4 regions of the Pseudodesulfovibrio methanolicus genome follow, and region 1 is predicted to be linked to each of the others. Evidence: predicted binding sites of a transcription regulator. Region 1 holds the regulator's gene; each other region holds the start of a gene.
What was found. Region 1 encodes sigma-54, which starts transcription at its own class of promoters, with help from an activator protein. Its sites were predicted from a motif close to CTGGCACGGNNNNTGCTT; they were not measured.
Positions count from the first base shown of each region.

Region 2: V8V93_RS06835 (TadE/TadG family type IV pilus assembly protein) is a predicted target of sigma-54. The motif match lies at 2,753-2,770, and genes of this name have one in related genera.
Region 3: V8V93_RS19020 (Spy/CpxP family protein refolding chaperone) is a predicted target of sigma-54. The motif match lies at 2,694-2,711, and genes of this name have one in related genera.
Region 4: nifH (nitrogenase iron protein) is a predicted target of sigma-54. The motif match lies at 2,115-2,132, and genes of this name have one in related genera.

Region 1 covers NZ_CP146609.1:2,628,870-2,634,590, reverse strand. Annotated here, with positions in the region: gene V8V93_RS12535 (LptA/OstA family protein) at 1-733, shown strand, start outside; gene lptB (LPS export ABC transporter ATP-binding protein) at 734-1,459, shown strand; gene rpoN (RNA polymerase factor sigma-54) at 1,699-3,108, shown strand; gene hpf (ribosome hibernation-promoting factor, HPF/YfiA family) at 3,145-3,687, shown strand; gene V8V93_RS12515 (PTS sugar transporter subunit IIA) at 3,690-4,139, shown strand; gene rapZ (RNase adapter RapZ) at 4,158-5,039, shown strand; gene V8V93_RS12505 (PTS sugar transporter subunit IIA) at 5,042-5,479, shown strand; gene V8V93_RS12500 (PTS sugar transporter subunit IIB) at 5,490-5,721, shown strand, end outside.
Region 2 covers NZ_CP146609.1:1,467,153-1,472,873, forward strand. Annotated here, with positions in the region: gene tmcD (electron transfer complex subunit TmcD) at 1-47, opposite strand, end outside; gene V8V93_RS06825 (pilus assembly protein TadG-related protein) at 747-1,916, opposite strand; gene V8V93_RS06830 (TadE/TadG family type IV pilus assembly protein) at 1,922-2,311, opposite strand; gene V8V93_RS06835 (TadE/TadG family type IV pilus assembly protein) at 2,314-2,721, opposite strand; gene V8V93_RS06840 (methyl-accepting chemotaxis protein) at 3,030-5,105, opposite strand; gene V8V93_RS06845 (c-type cytochrome) at 5,344-5,649, shown strand; gene V8V93_RS06850 (SCO family protein) at 5,659-5,721, shown strand, end outside.
Region 3 covers NZ_CP146609.1:4,057,518-4,063,238, reverse strand. Annotated here, with positions in the region: gene V8V93_RS19040 (substrate-binding periplasmic protein) at 1-489, opposite strand, end outside; gene ribD (bifunctional diaminohydroxyphosphoribosylaminopyrimidine deaminase/5-amino-6-(5-phosphoribosylamino)uracil reductase RibD) at 550-1,683, opposite strand; gene V8V93_RS19030 (deoxycytidylate deaminase) at 1,655-2,113, opposite strand; gene V8V93_RS19025 (FmdB family zinc ribbon protein) at 2,300-2,503, opposite strand; gene V8V93_RS19020 (Spy/CpxP family protein refolding chaperone) at 2,783-3,310, shown strand; gene V8V93_RS19015 (DUF4405 domain-containing protein) at 3,471-4,289, shown strand; gene V8V93_RS19010 (two-component system sensor histidine kinase NtrB) at 4,300-5,721, shown strand, end outside.
Region 4 covers NZ_CP146609.1:3,593,002-3,598,722, forward strand. Annotated here, with positions in the region: gene nifD (nitrogenase molybdenum-iron protein alpha chain) at 1-335, opposite strand, end outside; gene V8V93_RS16895 (P-II family nitrogen regulator) at 358-732, opposite strand; gene V8V93_RS16900 (P-II family nitrogen regulator) at 732-1,085, opposite strand; gene nifH (nitrogenase iron protein) at 1,242-2,072, opposite strand; gene V8V93_RS16910 (LeuA family protein) at 2,396-3,490, shown strand; gene V8V93_RS16915 (hypothetical protein) at 3,500-3,628, shown strand; gene V8V93_RS16920 (hypothetical protein) at 3,844-4,698, shown strand; gene V8V93_RS16925 (dual specificity protein phosphatase family protein) at 4,705-5,721, opposite strand, start outside.

The sequences.
Region 1 (5,721 bases):
GGTCAACCTCAATGTCCGCAAGGCTCCCGAACCCGGCGCCGAGCACGTGGTCACCCTGGCCAAGGGGCAGCGGGTCCGGACCGACTTCCCCAAGAACGGCTGGCTGGCCGTGTTCGAACTGGGTGAGAAGGACCGCGACCCGGCCAAGGCCGTCGGCTACGCCAACGCCAAGTATCTCAAGGTGGTTAAAGCCGGGAAGGCCGAGGCGAAACCCGTCGCCGCGCCCCGGAAGGATTCCGGTGAGGGCGAGGTCAAGGCCCAGGTGGCCGAAACGCCGCCCGCGCCCATCCCGGTGGGCGTGGACCCGAGCCGCATGCCGGTGAAGATCACCTCCGACCGCATGACCTACGACGAGACCGGCAAGGTCATTTCCTTCGTGGGCCACGTGATCGCCACCCACGGCGAGCTGACTCTGTGGGCCGACAAGCTCTCGGCCTATCTCGCGTCCAGTACCGACAAGAAATTCTCCGCCGACAGTGTGGACCGCATCGTGGCCGAAGGCAACGTGCGGGCCAAGAAGGGGACCACAGAGGGAACCTGCGGCATGCTGACCTACCTGGTGGGCCCGCAGCTTCTCAAGATGGAACAGAATCCCAAGCTCCAGGACGGCCCCAACTCTCTGACCGGCGAAGTCATCAACTTCCACATCAAGGATGACCGGTCCGAGGTCATCGGCGGCAAGCAACGCGTCAAGGCCGTGTTCATGACCCCCGGCAACCTGAAGGTGCAGTAGATGGCCGAGGGTCTGCGCGCAACGAACCTGTCCAAGCGGTACGGCCAGAAAGAGGTCGTGCACGGTATCAACATCAAACTCGACGCCCGCGAGGTGGTCGGCCTGCTCGGCCCCAACGGCGCGGGCAAGACGACCACGTTCTACATGCTTGTGGGCATCGTCCAGCCCAACACCGGGGAGGTTTCCCTGGGCGGTCGCGTGCTCACGGGCAAACCCCTGCATGAGCGAGCCCGCATGGGGGTGAGTTATCTGCCCCAGGAGAGCTCCATCTTCAAGAAGTTGACCGTGCGCCAGAACCTGGAGATCATCCTCGAACAGACCTCCCTGACCTCGCGGCAACAACGGGCCAGGGCCGATGAACTCCTGGAGATGTTCACCATCACCAAGCTGGCGGATCAGGCGGCCATGTTCCTGTCCGGCGGCGAGCGGCGCAGGCTGGAGATCGCCCGGGCGCTCATCCTCGATCCCCAATTCATTCTGCTGGACGAGCCCTTCGCGGGCATTGATCCCATCGCGGTCATCGACATCCAGGAGATCATCTCCGTGCTCAAGTCCATGGAAATCGGCATCCTCATCTCCGACCACAACGTCAGGGAAACCCTGAATATCTGCGACCGAGCCTATCTGGTATACGAAGGCACGATCATCCTGGAAGGGGCTCCTTCCGAGATCGTCAAGTCCAGCCGCGCCCGGCAGATATACCTGGGCGAGGATTTTCGGTTGTAAGCCGCCCCCTCCCGTCTTTTTTTCCGCTTTCCCGATTTACACCGTCCCCAAAGGTTGGTACACTTTTTTCATACCAGAACATATTTGATTAATTATTAATAGAAACAGGATGTTAGCACAATTGTGTTGCATCCTTTAATCCGCTATGACATAGTTGAACCGGAAAAAATATCTGGCGGTCGAAAAAAAGTTTCTTTATCCGGCAACCGATAAGCACAACCTCAAGCGAGTAACGAATCATGGGATTGGAACTTCGGCAACAGCTCAAGCTCTCACAGCAACTGGTCATGACGCCCCAGTTGCAGCAGGCCATCAAGCTGCTGCAATTGTCGCGGCTTGAACTGCTGGAGACGGTGCAGCAGGAATTGTTGGAGAATCCTTTCCTTGACGAAACCGAGACCGACACCGAGGTCCCCGACAAGCCGGAAGTGCTGACCGAATCCCAGGCCGAAGAGGAACTGGTCCGCAACGCGGACTGGGAGAACTACCTCGGCGAATTTTCCTCCACCTCCAAGCAAGCCCTGTCCCGCGACATGGAGATGCCCGAGGAGGGCATGTCCTTGGAAGCCCGCCTGGCCTCCAAGCCCTCGTTGGAGGGACATCTGAACTGGCAGATGCGTTTGTCCAATTTCACCGAGCACGAACTGGCCATCGGCGATGTCATCCTCGGCAACCTCGATTCCAACGGCTATCTTCAGGCCTCCATGGAGGAACTGACCGCTATGGTCCAGGCCTCCGATGAAGAGGTCGAGTCCGTCCTGAACCGTATCCGGCATCTGGACCCGGTCGGCGTGGGGGCCCGCACCCCGCAGGAGTGCCTGTTGGTCCAGATGGAAGTCCTCGGATACGACGATCCGATCCTGGTCTCCCTGGTGAGCGATCACCTGGAGGATCTGGAAAAGAACCGCTACAAGCCTCTGGCGCGCAAATTCAAGATATCCATGGACGATCTCAAGGCGTACCTGGATCTGATGCAGACGCTCGATCCCATGCCGGGTGCCAATTTTTCCAGCACCGAGCCGCATTACGTCAGTCCGGACGTGTTCGTCTACAAGTACGGCGACGACTTCGTCATCATCCTCAACGAGGACGGCATGCCGAGGTTGCAGATGAACACCTTCTACATGGATTCCATGAAGGGGGCGGCCGACAAGGAGAAGGAGTATTTTCAGGAAAAGATGCGTTCCGCCGCATGGTTGATGAAAAGTCTGTACCAGCGGCAGCGAACCCTGTATAAAGTAGTTGAGAGCATTGTCGGCTTCCAACGGGCATTCTTCGAGGAGGGCGTGACAAAGCTCAAACCCCTGATCCTCAAGGAGGTGGCGGAGGACATCGAAATGCACGAATCCACCGTGAGCCGGATTACGACCAATAAGTACGTTTCAACGCCGCACGGCATTTTCGAGTTGAAGTTCTTCTTCAACTCGGCCCTGGACCTGAACGACGGTTCCCAGGTGGGCTCGGAGAGCGTCAAGGCGCTCATCAAGCAAATGATCGCAGACGAAGACACGAAGAAACCGCTCAGCGACGAGCGAATCGGCGAAATCCTCCAGGAAAAGCTGGAAGTGAACATCGCCCGGCGTACGGTCGCCAAATACCGCTCGGCCATGGGCATTCCTTCGTCTTCAAAACGTAAGCAGTACTTCTAGATTCTGCTTGAAGCACTCTCAACCAGGAGGCAGCGTATGAACATCAGCTTCACTTTCAAGAACTTCGATCCTTCCGATCACCTCAAGGGGTACGCGGAAAAGCGTTTTGAAAAGGTAGCGAAATACGTTCCCGACGCGGAGGCCGATCTCCAGGTCAACCTGCTGGTCGACAAGTTCCGCCACAAGGCGGACGTGATCCTGAATTCGGATCGCATCCATATCTCGGCCTATGAAGACTCGGAAGACATGTACTCCACCATCGACATGGTCCTGGACAAGCTGGAAGCCCAGCTTCGCAAGATGCGTGAAAAGATGAAGAACCGCCCCAGACAGGCGCGTCCCAATAAAATGGTCCAGATGAACTACCTGTCCTACGAGGACATCGCCCCCGGTTCGTCTCCCACCATCGTCGGCACCGATGCATACGAGCCCAAGCCCATGTCCGTGGACGAGGCCGCCATGCAGCTCGATGCCCGTGACAATGAATTCCTGGTCTTCCTCAACGCGGAGACCGACGGCGTCAACGTGATATACAAGAGAAAGAACGGCGATTACGGCCTTATCGACCCCGGAAACTAAGCATGAAACTCAGTGATTATCTGGCGAAGGAACTGATCCTTCCCGAACTCGAGTCCGAGACGAAGTCGGACGTACTGAAGGAACTCGTCGCCCCCTTGGGCGAGCAATATCCAGAGATGGACACGGACCGCGCGGTCCGAGTCCTTCTCGATCGTGAAGGACTCGGCTCCACCGGCATAGGGGACGGCATCGCCATCCCCCACGGCAAGCTCGAAGACCTGGAAAAGGTCATCGTGGTCGTGGGCCGCAGCCGCAAGGGCGTGGAGTTCGAGGCGCTCGACCACAGCCCGTGCACCATATTTTTCCTGGTACTCGCCCCGGAACAGGTGGCGGGTATGCACCTGCGCGTCCTGGCCCAGATCTCCCGTCTTCTCAAGGACGAGGAATTCCGCAAGGCGTTCCTGTCGGCCGATGATCTCGAAGCCCTTTGGGCCCTTCTCAAGGTCGTATAACCTCATGGGCGGACTCCGTTGACCTCGACCAACCCCTTCCCCGTAGTGATCGTCACCGGGCTCTCCGGATCCGGCAAGAGCACCGCCATCCGGGTCTTCGAAGACCTGGGGTTCTTCTGCATCGACGGGCTGCCCTCCGAGATGTCGCCCAAGCTGGCCGACCTCATCCTCTCCTTCGACACCAAGTATCGCGGCCTGGCGCTCGGCATGGACCTGCGTCAGTTCGAGTTCGTGGACGGCTGGGGCAAGGCCTTGGAAGGGTTCGCCGAACTCGGCATCACCCCGCAGGTCCTGTTTCTCGAAGCCAAGATGGCCGAGTTGGTCCGCCGCTACGCCACCACGCGCAGGCCACATCCGCTGGAATCCCGCAACCTCGGCCTCGAACAGGCCCTGGAGATGGAAAAGAAACTCCTGGAACCGGTGCGGCAAGAGGCGGTCCTGGTCCTGGACACCACGGACTATTCCATCCACGATCTGCGCCGGGTCATCCAGACCAAATGGTCGTCCCTCGAGGAAGTGGGCATGGGCATGCGGGTGCACATCATCACCTTCGGCTTCAAGTACGGCGTCCCGTCCGAGGCCGATCTGGTCTTCGACCTCCGTTTCCTGCCCAATCCCTATTTCGACAAGTCCCTGCGCCCCATGTCCGGCCTGGACAAGGAGGTCTCCGACTATGTCCTGGGCAACCCGACGGGCACCGGGTTCATCAAGCGTTTCCATGAATTTCTGCTCTATCTCCTGCCGCTTTACGCCGAAGAAGGGCGCTACCGTATCACCCTGGCTCTGGGCTGTACCGGCGGACGACACCGGTCGGTTTCCGTGGCCGAGTCGGTGCTGGCAACCCTCAAGGAAAAAGGGTATACGGTATCGATCGAACATCGACACATGGAACTCGGTTAGACATGGCTGCAAAGACTGACAAAAAAGACGTTGTGATCGGCGTGGTGCTGGTCACCCACGGAACCTTCGGCGAGAGCCTGCTCCAGGCCGCGGAAATGGTCATGGGACCGCAGGAAAACTGCCTGGCCGTGGGTATTGACGTGCAAAAGGGCGTGGACGAGGCCCTGGAAGGCGTGCGCAAGGCGATCCAGTCCCTTGAGCAGGGCAAGGGCGTCCTGGCTCTGACCGACCTGTTCGGCGGTTCCCCCACGACCATGTCCCTCTCCCTCATGAAGTCGGAAAATCTCGAAGTCATTACCGGCGTCAATCTCCCCATGGTAGTAGCGGCGCTCCAGGCCCGGTCCATGAAGTTGCCCGAACTGGCCGAAAAGGTCATGGAAGCGGGGCAGCAGGGGATCAAGGTCGCCGGAGCGATGCTGCGTAAAAAAGCGAAAAAATAGGTATGATGCCGTGACTCTCGTTCGTATCGACAACCGCTTGATTCACGGCCAGATCATCGAGACGTGGCTGCCGTACACCGGCGCCAAAAACGTTGTTGTGGCCAACGACGAACTGGCCCACGACATCCTTCAGCAGGAGATCATGTCCCTGGCCATCCCCCAGGCGGTGAAGAGTTCCTTTGTCACCGTGGACGAGGTGCCTGCGACCATGTCTAGGCTCTTCTCCGCGCCCGGCGACCACG
Region 2 (5,721 bases), 1.2 Mb from region 1:
ACCGTTTTTTGGCCGGGTTCCCAATCCCATGAGGAGATTTTTCCCATAGCACCCCCTTGTGTTGTGACACCGCCCCCCATGGGGAGCGGCAAAAATCATCCCGCCCAGGGGCGAGACCGTTCATTCAACGCGGGGTCGTATGCATCCGGCGGCGGTCACTTCGGGCCATCCCGGCAAGGTCATCGGATTGCAGCCATCCGCCCGGCCCACGGTACGCAGCCCGGCGGGTGTGTCTGAATCCAAGGGATGACCCGGTCAAAGGTGGCGCAGCCCTTCATGAGCGATCTTCCCAGGATCGTCGCCCCTGACGCTTTCGACTCCCAAGGATCCGAGGCGGTCCGGTGGCCAGCGCCGACCGAACCAGGATGTGCATCCCTTCCCGAAGTGCACCCTCGATTCCGTTGCTGATATCAGCTAAAATCTCGGGCCCAAGACACGGCTGGGCAGGAAATGTTCAAACATTCCCATATGTTACCTACAGCCCGCAACCTCTTGGCCTGAGACAGAGCTATGTATAAGCACATGGCAAGAAAATAGTCCATTCTTTTCAGAGTTAAATGGGTATTCCACACCTGTCAGGTTCGTTATTTTTCGGTAAAATAGCGAAACGATCCCCGGATTTGGCTCAACGGCGGGGTTGAGGGGCATTTCCCTCCCGGAAAGGGAGGAGTTGACCGGTTAGGACAGGACGCCGGCCGTGTCGGTCGGCGTCCTGTTCGGGGGGCGAATCGGGGAAGTGGGGAGGGCTATTGGCGGCTCGAATCGAGCATGAGGCGGCTGATGCGCAGGAGGCAGTCCGAGCCGTCGGCGTCGGGATCCACGGCCACGGTGTTGATGAACCGCGCCTGGACGTTGCCCGTGCTGTCCACGTTCTCGATGAAGAAGGCGCCCATCTCGTAGACGGTCAGGGTGTTGCGCCCGCCGCTGGGCGGGTAGCGCGGGTCGTAGAAGGAGATGATGACCACGCGCGGGCTGTCCATGGGGTCGCTGAAGACGCTGCCTTCGATGGCGTTGGCGGATTCGTCCCAGGCGGCGTAGGGGTCGAGCCCGATGAGGGCGGAGGCCCCGGCCTTGACGGGCCCGGCGGAGTTGCCGGGTTCGAGGAGCAGTTCGTCGCCGGGGGCCACGGTGGCGAAGCTGTTGGAGCCGGTGCACCCCTCGATGTTCTCCTTGACCATGGCCGCGCCGGTGATGGGGTCGCCCTTGTTCACCGGGGGCAGGTCCACCAGGTTGTACTGGCCGGGCACGATGGCCAGGCTCGGGTCGCCGGGCTTGATGATGATCTGAGTGCCGATGTCGTCCTGGGTGTAGCCCAGCACGTTGACCGTGGCCATCTCCTGCGGGCTCTCCACGTCCAGGGTCCCGTTCTGGTAGTACTTGGTCCCGGGCGCGGCCTCGTCGTCCCACTCGTACTTGGTGGGTACCACGAACGGCTTGGCGCACTTGCTCGAACACATGCCCGCCAGCCCGGCCCGCGAGGTCACGGTGATGTTCATGGCGGGCTTGCCCACGGCCTTGCCGAAGTACAGGGGAAAGGCATTGTCGCGCAGGCCGGTCAGGGAGATGGTCACCTCCACCTGGTTGGGCTCTTTCTCGTCGGGCACGCCGTCGCGCAGGAAGACGATGTCCGCGTCGGTCAGGGCCTTGGCGGGCACGTCGGCGTCGGTCAGGTTGCGGGTGGCGTAGTTGGTCACGATCAGGCGGAGCTTCTGCATGTCCCGGCCCTCGGCCAGCAGGGAATTGGCCCCGGCCAGGGCTCCGGCGTCCGCCGCCGTCTGCAGGGCGCTGCGCTTGAGGTAGGCCCGGCCGAGGTCCACGGCCAGGGCGGTCAGGCCCATGAGGGCGGCCATGCACATGCTGACCAGCACGGTGGCGAAGCCGCGTTCGTTGTTCAGTCCTTGGAGGGGATTGCGCATGGCCGTTACTCCATCTTGGCGCGGGCCACCGTGGTCATCCCGCCGGGCATGAGGCTCTCCCAGGGGTACACGGTGCTGTCCGCGAAATTGTAGTTCAGGAAGACCGAGACCTCTTGGCCCAGTTCGCGGTCCTCGGGGCCGACTTCCACGGACACGGTCAGGTGGTCCGTGGACAGCCCTTCGGAGGCCACGTAGGAGCGCACCGTATCCGCGGGGTCGTCGCCGCGGGAGGCCATGATCACGCCTTCGCGGGCGGCCCGGGTCAGGATTTGGTTCATGTCTATCATCTTTGCGGCATCCCATATCCCGGCCAGGAGGGGGACCAGGAGCAGGGACATGAGCAGGGCGAATTCGATGACCGCGCTGCCGGTCAAGCTGTCGGTGTTCTTGCGCATGGCTACCTCTCGTGCGTCATGACGGCCGTGGCCGCCACCTGGCTGCAACTGTCGCTCAGAGCCGGGATCAGGTTGTCGATGACCAGGAAATCAAAGGGCACGGACACGGTCACGTCCACGGCCTGGGACGGCTCGCGCGGGCCGACCTCCACCGAGGACTGTTGGCTGACGCCGCCGGCGGCCAGTTCCTTCTGGACCGCGGCCTTGATCTGGTCCAGGGAGGTCTCGTTGAGCACGGCCATGCGCGCGCCCTCGAAAGCGGCGTCCCGGACCACTCCCTGGGTCCAGAACAGCCGGGCCGCGTCCATGATGCCCATCAGCAGTATCAGGAAGACGGGCAGCAGCATGGCCATCTCCACGGCGGCCAGTCCGAAACGCCTCTTCCCGTTCGTGTCGCATCGTCTCATCATCGCATCCTCCAATCAGAATGTGCATTGTACGAAGCAAGGGACATGCCAGAAAAATGCCCGTAAAAAAGTTTGTAATTATCAAATATAATTGAATAAAAAAATGTGACCGAATCGGGGGTATCGTCGTAGGGCGGTCGATGTTTCCACGATTGATGGAGTAAGAGAGGGGTGTTTTATCCATTTTTAGTGGATATACATGATCTTTCTCGGCAAGTGAGGTGGAGTGGTTTTCTCTATGGGAGAGCGGGACGAAAAAAGGGCGGCCCCGCGTTCTGGACCGCCCAATAGAGGGTGCGGAACAGGGGGGATCAGAACCGCTCGAAGGCGTCGTCCCCGTCGTCCTCCAGGTCGATGTCCATGCCGTTCACGGGCTCGGGGGCCGAGCGTTTTCCCCCGGCCGGGGGGAGCATGGCGGGCTTGGGTTGGGCCTGGGGCTTGGCCTTGGTCCGGACCGACCGGGGAGGCAGGGCCCCGGCGGAGTCGTGGCCGAGGTTGAAGAAGGCCATGGTCGCTTCGAGCTGCACGGCGTGGGAGGACAGTTCCTCGGCCGTGGAGGCGATCTCCTCGGAGGAGCTGGCGTTGGTCTGGACCACGGAGTCGAGCTGCTGGAGGGCGCTGTTGATCTCGGAGGCGCCCGCGTTCTGCTCGTTGCTGGCCGCGGAGATCTCCTGGATCAACTCGGCGGTCTCCTCGATGCTCGGGACGATGGAGTCGAGCATCTTCCCGGCCCTGGCGGCCACTTCCACGCTGGAGGCGGACAGTTCGCCGATCTCGGCGGCCGCGGTGCCGCTGCGTTCGGCCAGCTTGCGCACCTCGGCCGCGACCACGGCGAACCCCTTGCCCTGCTCCCCGGCACGGGCGGCCTCGATGGCCGCGTTCAGGGCGAGCAGGTTGGTCTGCCGGGCGATCTCCTCGATGATGGAGATCTTCTCGGCGATCTGGGTCATGGCCTCCACGGTCTGGCGCACGGCCTCGCCGCCCTTGCGCGCCTCATCGGCGGTGCGTACGGCGATCTCGCCCGTCTTGTTGGAGCTCTCGGAGTTCTGGCTGATGCTCGAGGACATCTCCTCCATGGAGGCCGAGACCTCTTCCACGGCGGCGGCCTGTTCGCTGGCTCCCTGGCTCATGGTCTGGGAGGAACCGGCCATTTCCTCGGAGATGGAGGCTACGTTGGAGGCCGAATCCTGGACCTCGAAGACGATGCTCCGCAGCTTGTCGATCATGACGCCGATGGCCTGGGCGAGCTGGCCGATCTCATCCTTGCGGTCCACGTCCAGGCGTACGGTGAAGTCGCCTCCGGACAGGGCTGCGGCCACGCCCGCGGCGCGCTTCATGACCGCGGCCATCCTGGAGGAGAAAATCAGGGTGACCACCACGGAGGCCAGGGTGAACAGGAGCGAGATGAGCACGTAGGTCCAGATGGTCCGGTTGACCACCGCGCCGAGGTCGGTCATGCGCGTCTCGACCCGCGCCATCTCGGCCTGGCCGAGCCGGTCGATGGACCCGCGCATGGCCTCGAAGGTCTTCTCGCTCTCGGCCAGCAGGGTGATCCGCTTGAGGTTCTTGTCCGCGTTGGCCGTGGACAGGTCGACCACCTTTTGGCTGTGTGCGGCCCAGGTGTCGAGCAGGGACAGGAAGTTCTTTTCGAGTTTCTGCCCCTCGGGGCCGAGGAGCCTCGCCCCCTGGGTCACGCGGTCACGGGTCTGCCCCAGGTTTTCGGTGAAGGAGTCGGCCCACTTCTTGATCTCCGCGGGGTCGAGGCTGCGGATGACCAGGAGCTGGGCCACATAGGTCTGGTAGGCATCGCGGTCGGCGTTGAGGATCAGGGAAAGGGCCTGTTCGGTGTGCCTGCGCTCGCCCTCGGGCAGCAGGGCGCTCTTCAACCGCGTGTCGGCGATCTCGCCCAGCTGATTGATGATTTCGCGCATGGCGTCGAAGGAGCCCACGGCCGCCTTTTCCTCCTTGTCGCGTTCCAGGTTGGCGGCCAGGGTCTCGGCGGTCAGCGCGAGTATGGTGTTGTTGGCCGTTTCCCAGGCCTTGAAATCGGTTTTGAACGTGTTGAAGTCACCGTCCATATCCGGGCTGAAGTTCTTTGCCGGGCCGGTGATCCTGTCCCAGGTCTGCTGCATGTTCTCGGTGCAGTCCGACTTGTCCGTGTTCAGGGCCTCCATCGAGGGCGCGGTTTCGGACTTCATGACCGCCACCTGGGCCTGGTAGGCGTCGCGGTCGGCGTCGATCATGGTGGCCCGGTCCATGTGTAGGTCGTTCACGGAGACCATGTTCGAGTCGAGGACGTTGAAACTGGTCAACCCCACGGCGAAGATGATCAGGATGGCAGAAACCGGCAGGCCGGTGATCAACAACAATTTCCATTTGATGCCCATAGAAGATGCCTCCAGGAGTGCGTTGTCGGGTCGCGAAAACCCGGATTTACAAAAACTATACGATGTGTCCGGTAAAATTGGCTATTAGAAAATGAAGAGGATAGCAGAACGCAGGACCTGCGCGGTTTTTCCCCCGATCGTTATTATTCCGCGGCGGCGGTTTGAAAAAAAATGAAAATAGCTTATTGTGCGCAGTAGGTATCGAACTGTAACCATATTTCTAACAGTAGGGGACGACATGAAAAAACTGCTGGCTGTTTTGACCATCGTGTGCTGTTTCGGCGTGACCGCCGCCTTTGCCGTGGACGGCGCGGATCTCTATAAGAAACGGTGTTCGCCTTGCCATCGCGACGGAAGCGAATCTTCCAAGGCCGGAGGCGACGTCGTCCTGAAGGGCCAGACCGCCCAGGAGATCGAGATGAAGCTCACGGGCTACAAGGACGGCACCTACGGCGGGGCCAAGAAGCGGACCATGGAGCGCATGGCCAGCCAGTTGACCCCGGACGACATCAAGGCCCTGGCCGCCTACGTCGGCTCCCTCTAGAGAGGGCGGATGCGCAATCTTATCCCGCTGCTCATGCTCGTCGCACTGCTGGCCGTCCCCTGTCGGGCGGCC
Region 3 (5,721 bases), 1.4 Mb from region 1:
GGAGGCGTACGTCAGGGGGAACCCGGCGCCGAGCACCTTGGTGGCCGCCGCAATGTCGCGCAGGGAGGCGACACGGCGGCCGCTCATGTCTTGCAGGGACCGGACCGCGAGGTGCCGGGAGCGCAGGGCGAACAGGGCCAGCCGCCCACCGACGATGGGGCCGACCCATTTGAAGAACTTCTCCCGCTCCTCGGTCCGGTACATGGAAAAGATGACGATGTTCGGGTCCAACTGGCCGCTTCGGTAGATGCGCGGCCAGGGCATGACGTGGATGGGTTGTTCCGGGACGCCCATCTCTTGCCAGAGGGCCTTGAGCAGGGCCACGGCCAGTCCGGCGGGTTTGCCGTTTTCCGTATAGTTGAGCGGCCTGAATTCCTCGGTCAGGTAGGTGAGCCTTTCGGCGGGGTCGCCCGATCCCTGCGCGAAGGCCGGTAAACCTAGGAGCAGGCAGGCGAGCAGCGGCATGGCCATGCGGCTGATAACAATCATGTAACAATAATAGCCAATAGCCGAGAGCAAGGCAAGGGTTGCCGCCGGTCCGGGCGGGCGTCAGCGGCTGCGCAGGGTGAGCATCAGGTCCGTGCCCACGGGCTCCAGGTCGGCGATGCGGAAGTCCAGGGCCTGAGCCATGGACGCGGCCTCGCGGCCGGAATAGGCCGCCGGGGCGGATTCGTCGCCGAGGATGCGCGGGGTCACGAAGTGGACGAGCTCGTCGGCCAGCCCCTGCTCGATGAGGGCCATGGCGAACCGGCCGCCGCCCTCGCACAGGGTGTAGTGGCAGGCGCAGTCGTAGCGCAGCCGCTCGAAGCCGCAGGACAGGGCCAATGCCCCGGCCCGGCCGGGCAGGGGCCAGACCGAGGTGCCCCGCCGTCGCAGGACGTCGGCCTGGGGGCTGTGGGCCGCGGTCTTGGAGGTCATGAAGATGACCCGCTCGGGCCGTTCGCGCAGCAGGGTGAAGCGGCTCGGGTCGTCGGGCAGCCGGGAGGTGACCACCACGCCCAGCGGCTGGACGAAGTCGGCGGGCAGGCCCGCCTTGCGGCAGGTCAGGCTCGGATTGTCCGCGTAGAAGGTGTTGCCGCCGACGATGACCGCGCCCACCATGGAACGCAGGTCGTGGACCCGGGCGAAGGATTCGGGGCAGGAGACCGGCTCGGGCCTGCGCGAAGGGGCCGCGATCTTGCCGTCCAGGGTGGCCGCCATCTTCAGGATGTTGTAGGGCGAATGGGTGTTCTGCCAGAGCAGGAAGTCGTCGATGAGGTCCCGGCACTCCTGTTCGAGCACGCCCACGGTGACCTCGATGCCGTGGCTGCGGAGTTTTTCCACGCCGCCCGCGGCCACCGGATTGGGGTCGCGGACGCCGACCACCACCTCGGCCACGCCCGAGGCGATGAGGGCCTCGGTGCACGGCGGGGTCTTGCCGTGGTGGTTGCACGGCTCCAGGGTGACGTACATGGTCGCCCCGCGCGGGTCCACGCCCTTGCTGCGGGCGTCGGCCAGGCATTCGCGCTCGGCGTGGAGCTTGCCGAACCGGGTGTGCCAGCCCTCGGCCACGATGGCCCCGTCGCGGACCAGCACGGCCCCCACGCACGGGTTCGGGGCCGTGGCACCCCGGCCGCGCCGGGCCAGGCGCACGGCCCGGGCCATGAACGCTTCGCTAGCGGAAATCGCCTTCCATGAAAACATGGTTCACTCCGGCCTCTTCGAGCATGGCTTCGGACAGCTCGTCGGGGTAGTTTTCGGCGTAATAGATGTTCTGCACGCTGCAGTTGATGAGCATCTTGGTGCACAGGATGCAGGGCTTGGTGGTGCAATATATGTCGCACCCCTTGAGGTCCAGGTTGTTGGTGGCGGCCTGGATGATGACGTTCTGCTCCGCGTGCAGTCCCCTGCACAGCTCGTGGCGCTCGCCCGAAGGGATGCCGAGCTGGTCGCGCAGGCAGCCGACCTCCTCGCAGTGGGCGATGTTGGTGGGCACGCCGTTGTAGCCGGTGGCCAGGATGCGCTTGTCGCGCACGGCGATGGCCCCCACCGCGCGGCGGGTGCAGGTGGAGCGCTGGGCCACGAGGTGGGCGATGCGCATGAAATATTCCGGCCAGGGCAGTCTGTTGGGCATGGGGTTCCTCGTTCGTTTCGAAGTGGAGGTCGGTTCGGTTCACCTACCACTTCTCGCCCCGAAAGGGAACGGGCGTCCCCGTCGCCGACGCGGACGGCGTTCCCCTGAAAAGGACCCGGCCGCGCAGGGCGGCCGGGTGGAATGTGACGTGTCGTGCGTCCCGGACCGGGACGCGGGCTAGACGCCTCAGCCGCCGCCGGTGCCGCAGCTCGAACCTTGCAGGGCCTCAAGGTTCGGGCCGCCGCCGTCCACCTTGGCGGAACAGGCGCTCATGAGTTTTTCGGTGTCCTTCGCGCCGCACCGGGGGCAGGGCGCGGGCTCCTCGCCGTTGAAGACGAGTTCCTCAAACTCGTGGCCGCATTGCTTACAGACGTATTCATAGATGGGCATGATCATCTCTCCGGTTCCCATATGGGTTGTCGATGCACTGTACATTGTGCCGGGCCGGCGCTTTGTCAAGGGACAACCCCTTGCACATTGCACCGATTATGTGCAAAGTGTGTGCATTCAACTGCACAAAAATGTGCGGGAAGTATGGGGTGTGCAAATATAAAATATATAATTCTAATATGTTGCGTGATTGGCACGGGCCGTGCTTCTCCGTGTTGCACGAAGATCACACACTCTTCACCCTGTTTGCATGAAAGCACAATCCTAGGAGGCTCCGAAATGTCCAAAAAATACATCTCCATATCGGCCCTGTCGGCAGTCCTGGTCCTGGGAATGGCCGCGTTCGCCATGGCCGGTCCCAATTCCGGCAAAGGGTTCGTGGGCACGTGCGGCGGCCCCGGCTACGGCGCTGCGTACAGCCAACTGACCCCCGAGAAACAGGCCGAAGTCAATGCCGTGGTGGACAAGTATCAGCCCCAGTTCGAGGCCGTGCGCAACCAGATATGGGCCAAGCGTTCCACGCTCCAGGCCAAGATCAACGGCGGCAAGGACGACGAGCAGGCCATCACCAAGCTGGTCACCGAGATATCCGGCCTGCGCAACAAGATGCGTGACCTGCGCGCGTCCATGTCCGAGGAACTGGTCAAGGCCACCGGCATCGCCGCCTTCGGCACCTGCCCCGGTCCCGGCTACGGCCGCGGTTTCGACCGCGACGACGGTCCCATGCAGGGGCGCGGCATGCGCGGCCACGGCATGTACGGCCAAGGCATGCACAGCCAGGGCATGTACGGCCAGGGCATGTACTAGCTCGTTGAATTGAACCGATATTTCCGATAACCCGGAAAACAGGATATTGCGGGACAGGCGGCGTGGGGCCGCCTGTCCCGCAAATGACGATCATCTGCAGGCAGTGGCGGGCGTGCAGGGGATTCGCGGCAACGCCCCATTTTTTTGAGGAGGTCCCTGGATGTTCCGAAAAATCACGTCCCTTACCGCGCTTCTTTCCTTTCTCGTCACGCTCATCACCAGCGTGATCCTGTACATCGTGCCCGAAGGCCGCGTGGCCTACTGGGCCGACTGGCATCTGCTGGGCATGACCAAGACCCAGTGGGGAGACGTCCATACCACCGTGGGCACCCTGTTCCTCCTCGCCCTGCTCCTGCACATCTGGCTCAACTGGAAGCCGCTGATGAACTACATGAAGAACCGGGCGCGCGAGATGGTGGTCATGACCGGCCCCATGATCGTCAGCTTCATCCTGGTCTTCCTGGTTTTTGCGGGCACCCTCATCGGCCTGCCGCCCATGAGCACGCTGCTCGACTACGGCGCGCAGATCAAGGAGCAGGCCACCGAGACCTACGGCAACCCGCCTTACGGCCACGCCGAGACCAGCCCGCTCAAGAAATTCTGCGGCTTCCTCGGCCTGGACGTGAACATGGCCCTGGCCACTCTGCATCAGGCCGGGTTCGATTCGTCCATCAACGAAAATTCCCTGATCAAGGACATCGCCCGGTCGCGCGGGGTGAGCCCGCAGCACGTCTACGACATCATCCGCGGCGGACAGGGGGGCGACCCCTTCGCCATGATGCCCGCCCAGCCGCCCGAGGGCACCGGCAAGCTGACGGTCGCCATTGTGTGCAAGACCTACGGCCTGGAGCCGGAAGAGGTCCTGGCCCGGCTCAAGGCCGCGGGCATCGACGCCACCTTGGAATCCACCTTCAAGAGCCTTGCGGGCGAGCACGACATGTCGCCCCGGGACATCTACCTGATCGTCAAGGGCAAGTAACCGAGGCCGTATGGATGTAGTTCACCCGGAAGGCAGGGAGAAGGGGCCCCTGGTCGCCCTGGTTCTGGCGCTCATCGTGCTGGGACTGGGCAGCCTCTACCTGACCTGGCAGTCCATCGCGCAGCAGCGGCGGATCGTCGAGGACCACATGGTCATGACCGGCAACTCCATCCTGCGCGGTGTGGACAACAACATCTTCCGCATCGCCCGCACCCTGCGCATGGGCAACCAGTCCTCGACCCTGTTCCGGACCATGACCGAGGAACTCTTCACCGAACTGGCCAAGTCCGACGACATCGAATTCGTGACCCTGTTCAACCGCGCCGGGCGGCCCATCGTCACCTCGGTCAAGAAGGGCATGCATCCCATCTTCAGGCTGCCCGACGCCGTGGCCGAGGACATCGAGCCCGGCCGCGCCTGGCACGTCATGGCCGAGGTGAACAAGACCAGCGTGCTCCTGTCCGGCCTCCAGGTCCGGTCCGGCATCGCGGCCCTGCTCGGCGTGGGCGGCCCGGACGGCGAGCGCGGGCTCGGGCGCGGCGGCATGGGCGACATGGGCGACATGGACGACATGGGCCCGGACATGATGTTCGACAACACCCAGTCCCAGGTCTATCTGGTGGTCGGCCTCAACGCCGAAAAGCACATGCGCCAGTTCCGCCAGTACCGGCAGGCCGCCACCTACCAGACCGGCTACGTCTTCCTGGCCGCCGTGGTCCTGTGGTCCCTGGCCTTCGCCTACCTGCGCCGCCGGGGCGCCAGCCGCAAGCTCATCCGCCTGGAGCGGTTTCAGAACAAGCTGTTGGACAACATGCCCGACGGCCTGGTCACCCTGGCCGAGGACGGCGAGATCCTGGCCGCCAACCGTTCAGCCCGCGAACTGCTCGCCCCCGGACCCGCCGAGGAGCCCGAGCCCGAGGCCGAAGACCCCGGGGCCAGGCCTCAGGGTGGGGACGGTGCCGGAAAAAGGGGCGAGGACGGGCTCGTGCCGCCGCCCGAGATCGTGGGCGCCAACTGGCGCGATTTCGACTTCGGCCGCCAGACCAGCGAGAACCCGCCTTCCGGCCCGGTGGAGTGGGAGCAGTTCGACTACCAGGGCCGACAACTGGAAATCCTGTTCCTGCCCTTCCAGGAGCACGACGAGGACGCGGCCCCCGAGCTGGGCCAGCGGCTGGTGCTCATCCGCGACCGCACCCAGATCCGCTGCCTGGAAGAGGACCTGAACGAGGCCAAGCGGCTGGCCGCCATCGGTTCGCTGGCCGCGGGCGTGGCCCACGAGGTGCGCAACCCGCTCTCCTCGCTACGCGGCTTCGCCCAGCTCTTCGCCACCAAGCTCAAGGGCCAGGCGCCGCTCGACCAGTACGCCGCGGCCATGGTCCAGGAGGCGGACCGCCTTAACCGTGTGGTCACGGACCTGCTCTACCTGGCCCGG
Region 4 (5,721 bases), 960 kb from region 1:
TAGTTCACGCCGTCCGAGCTCGCATCGGTCTGGTTGCGACGGGTGAGCCAGGAGTAGAATCCGCAGCCGATGGGGCCGTGGGTGATGTTCAGGATGTCGCGGGTCGGGCCCATGATAACGCCCTTGCAGCCCGCGTAGGTGCATCCGCGCATGGTGATGATGCCGGGGATGGTCCGGACGTTCGCCAGAATCTCGGGCGGCGCCTCGGCTTCCGTGGCTTCGTTGATCAATATCTGCTTGGCGCGCTTCCGGGCCACCTTGGGAGGATACTTCTTCAGAAGTTCTTCCTTGATGTCGGTAGGCATGAGCTGCACCACTTTCTTGGTCTTGGCCATTCTCAATACTCCTTACTATCGGCTAGGCTATGGCCTTTGCACCGGTTTCAGCGGTTCTGACGCGGACGGCATCGCCCACGGGAAGAACAAAGATCTTGCCGTCGCCCGGCTTGCCGGTCTTGTTGGCGGCGATGACGGCTTCGATGATGTCGTCGACCATGTCATCGGGGACCACTACCGTTACCATGCGCTTGGGATACAGCTTTCCTTTCTCGCCGAGCACTGCGGCGGCTTCCTCGTAGCCGCTCTCAGCGCCTTCGACGACGGCCGAGTTGACGAACCCCTTGCCTCGGCCCTCCGCCGCGTGGGCGAAGAAGGCGTCGACGCCGGCCGCGGTCAGGGCGGCCTTGGTCTGGTTCATCATGTTCATGCGCACGACTGCGATGACTTCCTTCATTAGGCGGCCTCCTCGCTGGCTGCGGCGGTCTCGTTCACGCCGGAGCTGATGGTGTAGACGTCCTCGACGTCGGAGACGAAGATCTTGCCGTCGCCGAACGCGCCCTTGGTGCCGGAGCGGGCGGCGTCCATGATGGTGGTGATCACGAAGTCCTTGTCCGCGGCGTTGACGACGCACATGAGCATGGTCTTGGGGATCTCGTCATAGGTGACCTCGCCGATCTTGATGCCGCGCTGCTTGCCGCGACCGGCCACGGAATATTTGGTGACGGCGGGGAAGCCGTTGTCCATCAGGGCGGCCAGGACAGTATCCGCCTTCTCGGGCCGCACAATTGCTCGTACCATGATCATCATTTTTGCTCTCTCCTATCTCTTCGTTATTAAAGGACTTTAATTGTTTTTTGTTTTCACATCCGCCATGTTTTTGGGCTGGTTGTCCCCTGTAGGCACGGAATTCTCTCGAATTCCGCGCCTGCCGGGGCCGCCGACCGGGCGAAATGTGGGGGAGAACTAGGCGGCTTCCATGATGCCGTAGTCCATGAGCAGTTGTTCCAGGTCTTCAATCTCGAGCGGGGTCGGGATGGTGAACATCTCGTTTTCGTCGATGGCCTTGGCCAGACCGCGGTATTCGTTGGCCTGCGGCACGGAGCCATCCCATTCAATGACGGTTTTGCGGTTGATCTCGGCGCGCTGCACGTCGTTGTCGCGGGGCACGAAGTAGATCATCTGGGTGCCCAGCTTGGCGGCCAGCTCGGTGATCAGTTCGGCTTCGCGGTCGGTGTTGCGGGAGTTGCAGATCAGGCCGCCCAGACGGACGCCGCCGGATTCCGCGTACTTCATGATGCCCTTGCAGATGTTGTTGGCCGCGTACATGGCCATCATCTCGCCGGAGCAGACGATGTAGATCTCCTGGGCCTTGCCGTCGCGGATAGGCATGGCGAAGCCGCCGCAGACAACGTCGCCGAGGACGTCGTAGAAGGCGTAGTCCAGACCCTCGGACTCCTCGTAGGCGCCGAGCGACTCAAGCATGTTGATGGAAGTGATGATGCCGCGACCGGCGCAACCGACACCGGGTTCCGGGCCGCCGGACTCAACACACCAGGTGCCGCCGAAACCGGGCTTGCGGATATCTTCGAGTTCCACGTCCTCGCCTTCTTCGCGAAGGGTGTCGAGCACGGACTTCTGCGCCAGGCCGCCGAGCAGGAGACGGGTGGAGTCGGCCTTGGGGTCGCAGCCGACGACCATGACCTTGCGGCCCATCTCGGCCAGACCGGCAACAGTGTTCTGCGTGGTGGTGGACTTTCCGATTCCGCCCTTTCCGTAAATTGCTACTTTCCTCATGATTTCTCCTCCATGGGTTTGTTTGCGTCGATGAAGCCCTTAAGGCAAGCGCCGTGCCAAACCCGCAACGACATTATAACAAGCTGTTTTCAAAGGAAAAACCAATATGACCACAACAGTGTAGCTTCCTACGAAAAGTGTAGGTTCGCACCACGAACGCAGACACAAGTGTCGCAACCTACAAAAGCGTAGGCAAATCTCTATCTTTTTCGTCAACAAATTTATGTAATGATATCGATATGATATACAAATAATGAGAATTGGCATCCTTCCTGCTCATGGAGAGGCAGCATCACCGCAACAATACTACAAGGACAAACCACATGTTGATCGACACCACACTCAGAGAAGGCGCACAGCTCTTCGGGGCCTACTTCTCCATGGAGGCGCGGAAGCGAATCGTCAGCGGCCTCCTGTCCATCGGCGTGGACGAGATCGAGCTCGGCTGGGTTGGCCAGGAGGGGCTGGACGAACTTATACAGAGTATGGGCAAGCGGCGCGGCCGCAGCGCCCTGTCCGCATGGTCGCCCTGCCGCGAGGCGGACATCCGCAAGGCCGCGTGCCTTGGGATCGACCGCATCAACATCGGCCTGCCCGTGTCAGACCTGCATATCGAAAACCGACTCGGGACCGACCGCGAGGGGCTTCTGGAACGCCTGGCCCGCACCGTGCTCGCGGCTCGGATCCTGGGCATGGAATATGTTTCCGTCGGCTTGGAGGACCTCTCCAGGGCCGATCCGGACTTCGCCCTGAAGGTGGCCGGACTGGCGCAGGACGTGGGCGCGTCCCGCGTGCGCCTGTCCGATTCACTGGGGCTGCTGACCCCGCCCAGGACGGCGGAACTGGTCACGATCTTCAAGAAGGAACTGGACATCGACCTGGCCGTGCACTGTCACGACGACTTCGGCATGGCCACGGGCAATGCGGTCACCGCCCTGTCGAGCGGCGCGGACTTCGCCGACGTCAGCCTGCTCGGCATCGGCGAACGGTCCGGCATCGCGGCCACCGAGGAGCTGGCCGCCTACCTGACACTCAAGGAGAACAGCCATGCGTACAAAGTTGAAGACCTTTGCGACCTCTGCCATTTCGTTTCTCAAGCTGCCGGGGTGCCGATTCCCCGAACCAAGGCGATCGCGGGCAAGGACATTTTCGCTTGCGAGTCCGGCCTTCACGCGCACGCCCTCAGCAAGTCGCCTGAGCTTTTCGAGCCCTTCGACCCCGGTCGCATCGGGGCGAACCGGATGGTCGCGGTTGGCGGAAAAAGTGGGCGAGCGGCGGTCGCCAACGCCCTTGCGGACCACGGCCTCGAACTTCCGGAGCAGGGCCTCCCGGCCCTTGTCGATGAAGTAAGAAAGCTGGCCTGGGAGCTGGAACGCCCCCTGACCGACAACGAACTCTCGAAGCTCGTCAAGAACTAGGAGGTCCCCGTGTTCAAGAAATTCCTGTACATCTGCCTGTGGCTCTGCGTCCTGTCCGGCACGGCCACCACGGCCACGCCGCCGAACGCCGCCCCCGCGGCCGCCGGGATCCAGGCCCGGACCACCCTCAACCCCTAGGGCCGGCATGGATTTTACGGTGCTTGCGATCACCGGCAAGCCGGCCCTGGCGGTCACGCCCCAGCCGCGCTGCCCGTGCTTGCCGCCCGTCAGCTACGCGATCCTGCTTTTCATCGGACGCCACGGCCTGGCCGGACGCCCCGCACACTCAAGTATTCCGGACGGCCGCCAATCCCGGCACCGCCCCGCCTTTCAAGACTCCAGGAGAGGTTTTCATGCAGACCATATCCACGCAGTACGGTGATTTGATTCCCCAATACACGGACGACAACCTCAGGAAACGGGAGATCCTGCCCGTGGAATACCACGCCTCGGGTACGGTCAAATCCGTCCCCCTGGAGAAGCAGACCCTGTTCTCCACTTCGGCCGGCGACATCCCGGGCGAATTGATTTCCTTCCACGAAAACGGGACCATCAACCGCATCTTCCCCCTGAACGGCAAGCTGTCGGGCTACTGGAGCCAGGATGACGAGGCCGGGCTGGCCAAGCCGCTCACCCTGACCACGCCCATCGGCCTGGTCCGGGCCAAGGTCCTGAGCGTCAGCTTCTACGACAACCGCAACCTGCGCAGCCTGACCCTGTGGCCGGGCGAGACTCTGTCCGTGCCCACCCCGGTCGGACCCGTGGAGGCGCGCATCGGGGTCAGCTTCACCCCGGAGGGCAAAGTCCGCTCGCTGGAACCGGCCAAACCCGTCACCGTGCCCACCCGTGCGGGCGAGATGACCGCGTACGACCCGGACGCCGTGGGCGTGAACGGGGACGCCAATTCGCTGGTGTTCGATGAGGACGGGAAGGTCCGCCAGGTGATCACCACCCTGACCAAGCTGACCGTGGTGCACCCGGACGGGCACACCCACTGCCATATCCCGGAGACCCGGGAGAGCCTGTGCAGCGAGGCGGAGCAGGAGGTGGTGCCCATGACCGTGACCTTCAGCGAGGACGAAGTGAGCGTCTCCACCGACCCGGACGTCGCGCCCCTGGTCCTGCCCAGGGAGGGACACGTTTTCTTTGCCGAGCCCCACCTGCCGCAACTGGCCAACCCCTTCGTGGAGTTGCACTGCTCGGTCTAGGCCTGGCTATTCAAGCCCCTGCCGCATCATGAACCGGAAGATGGTCTCCACGAACTTGCCGGAGACCACGTCCGGCAGGGCGAAGCGCGGCATGTCGCCAGACGCCATGGAACCGGTGTAGGCGAACCATATCTCCGAGGATATCTTGTTCAGGGCCGGATTGATCATGGTCCCCCACATACCCCCGGCGTCGTGCTGGTCCAGGCCGAAGGCGCGGCACTGGATGGGCCGGTGCTCGAATATCAGGCATTTGCCGTCCTTGAGCAGCGGGCAGACGGCCCCGGCCTCGGACAGGCAGTATTCCCCGTCCCCGCCGGAGGCCAGGTCGCTGTCCGCCTTGCGCTCGGCCTGGGCCGTGGCCACGGCCCGCTCGATGACCTTGAGGCGCTCCTCGCCGGACAGCTTCTGGTTGATGCGATGGGAGATGTACACGGCCTCTGCCAAGCTCAGGGAGACCGGGGTGGTGCAGCACTGGCTGTGGTCCAGGCCGCAGGCCAGCCCCTTGGTGGCCTGGCCGCTCTCATCCACCCGCGCGACCAGCTCCGCATAGTCGTTGAAGAACGGCGACAGATCCACCAGCCGCTTGAACTCCAGGGACGGCTCGCGCACGGTCAGTTGGCCGGACTGCTTGCCGTACTTGCGCACGGTCCGCCACTGCACGAAGTTGGCCGGCTTGCTCTTGAGCTTCTTGAGCGCCTTGCCCGCCAGCTTGTGGCCCAGGCCGCGCCGCAGCAGGTAGGCGTTGAGCACCGTGCCGGTGCGGCCGATGCCGTGGCGGCAGTGGATGAGCACCTTCTTGCCCAGGTAGATGGCCTCGTCCAGCCAGGCCAGGGTCTTTTCCAGCTCGATCAGCCCCGGCGCCTCCTCGTCCTCAAGGGGCAAATAATAGACCTCGAAGCCCGAGTCCTTCTCGATGTCGTGCAGGTCGCAGAACTCGCCGCACAGGTTGAGGATGGCGTCCACGCCCTGGGCGCGGATGGCGTCCAGTTGGGGATAGCTCATGGGCGCGCTGCCCACGCCGAG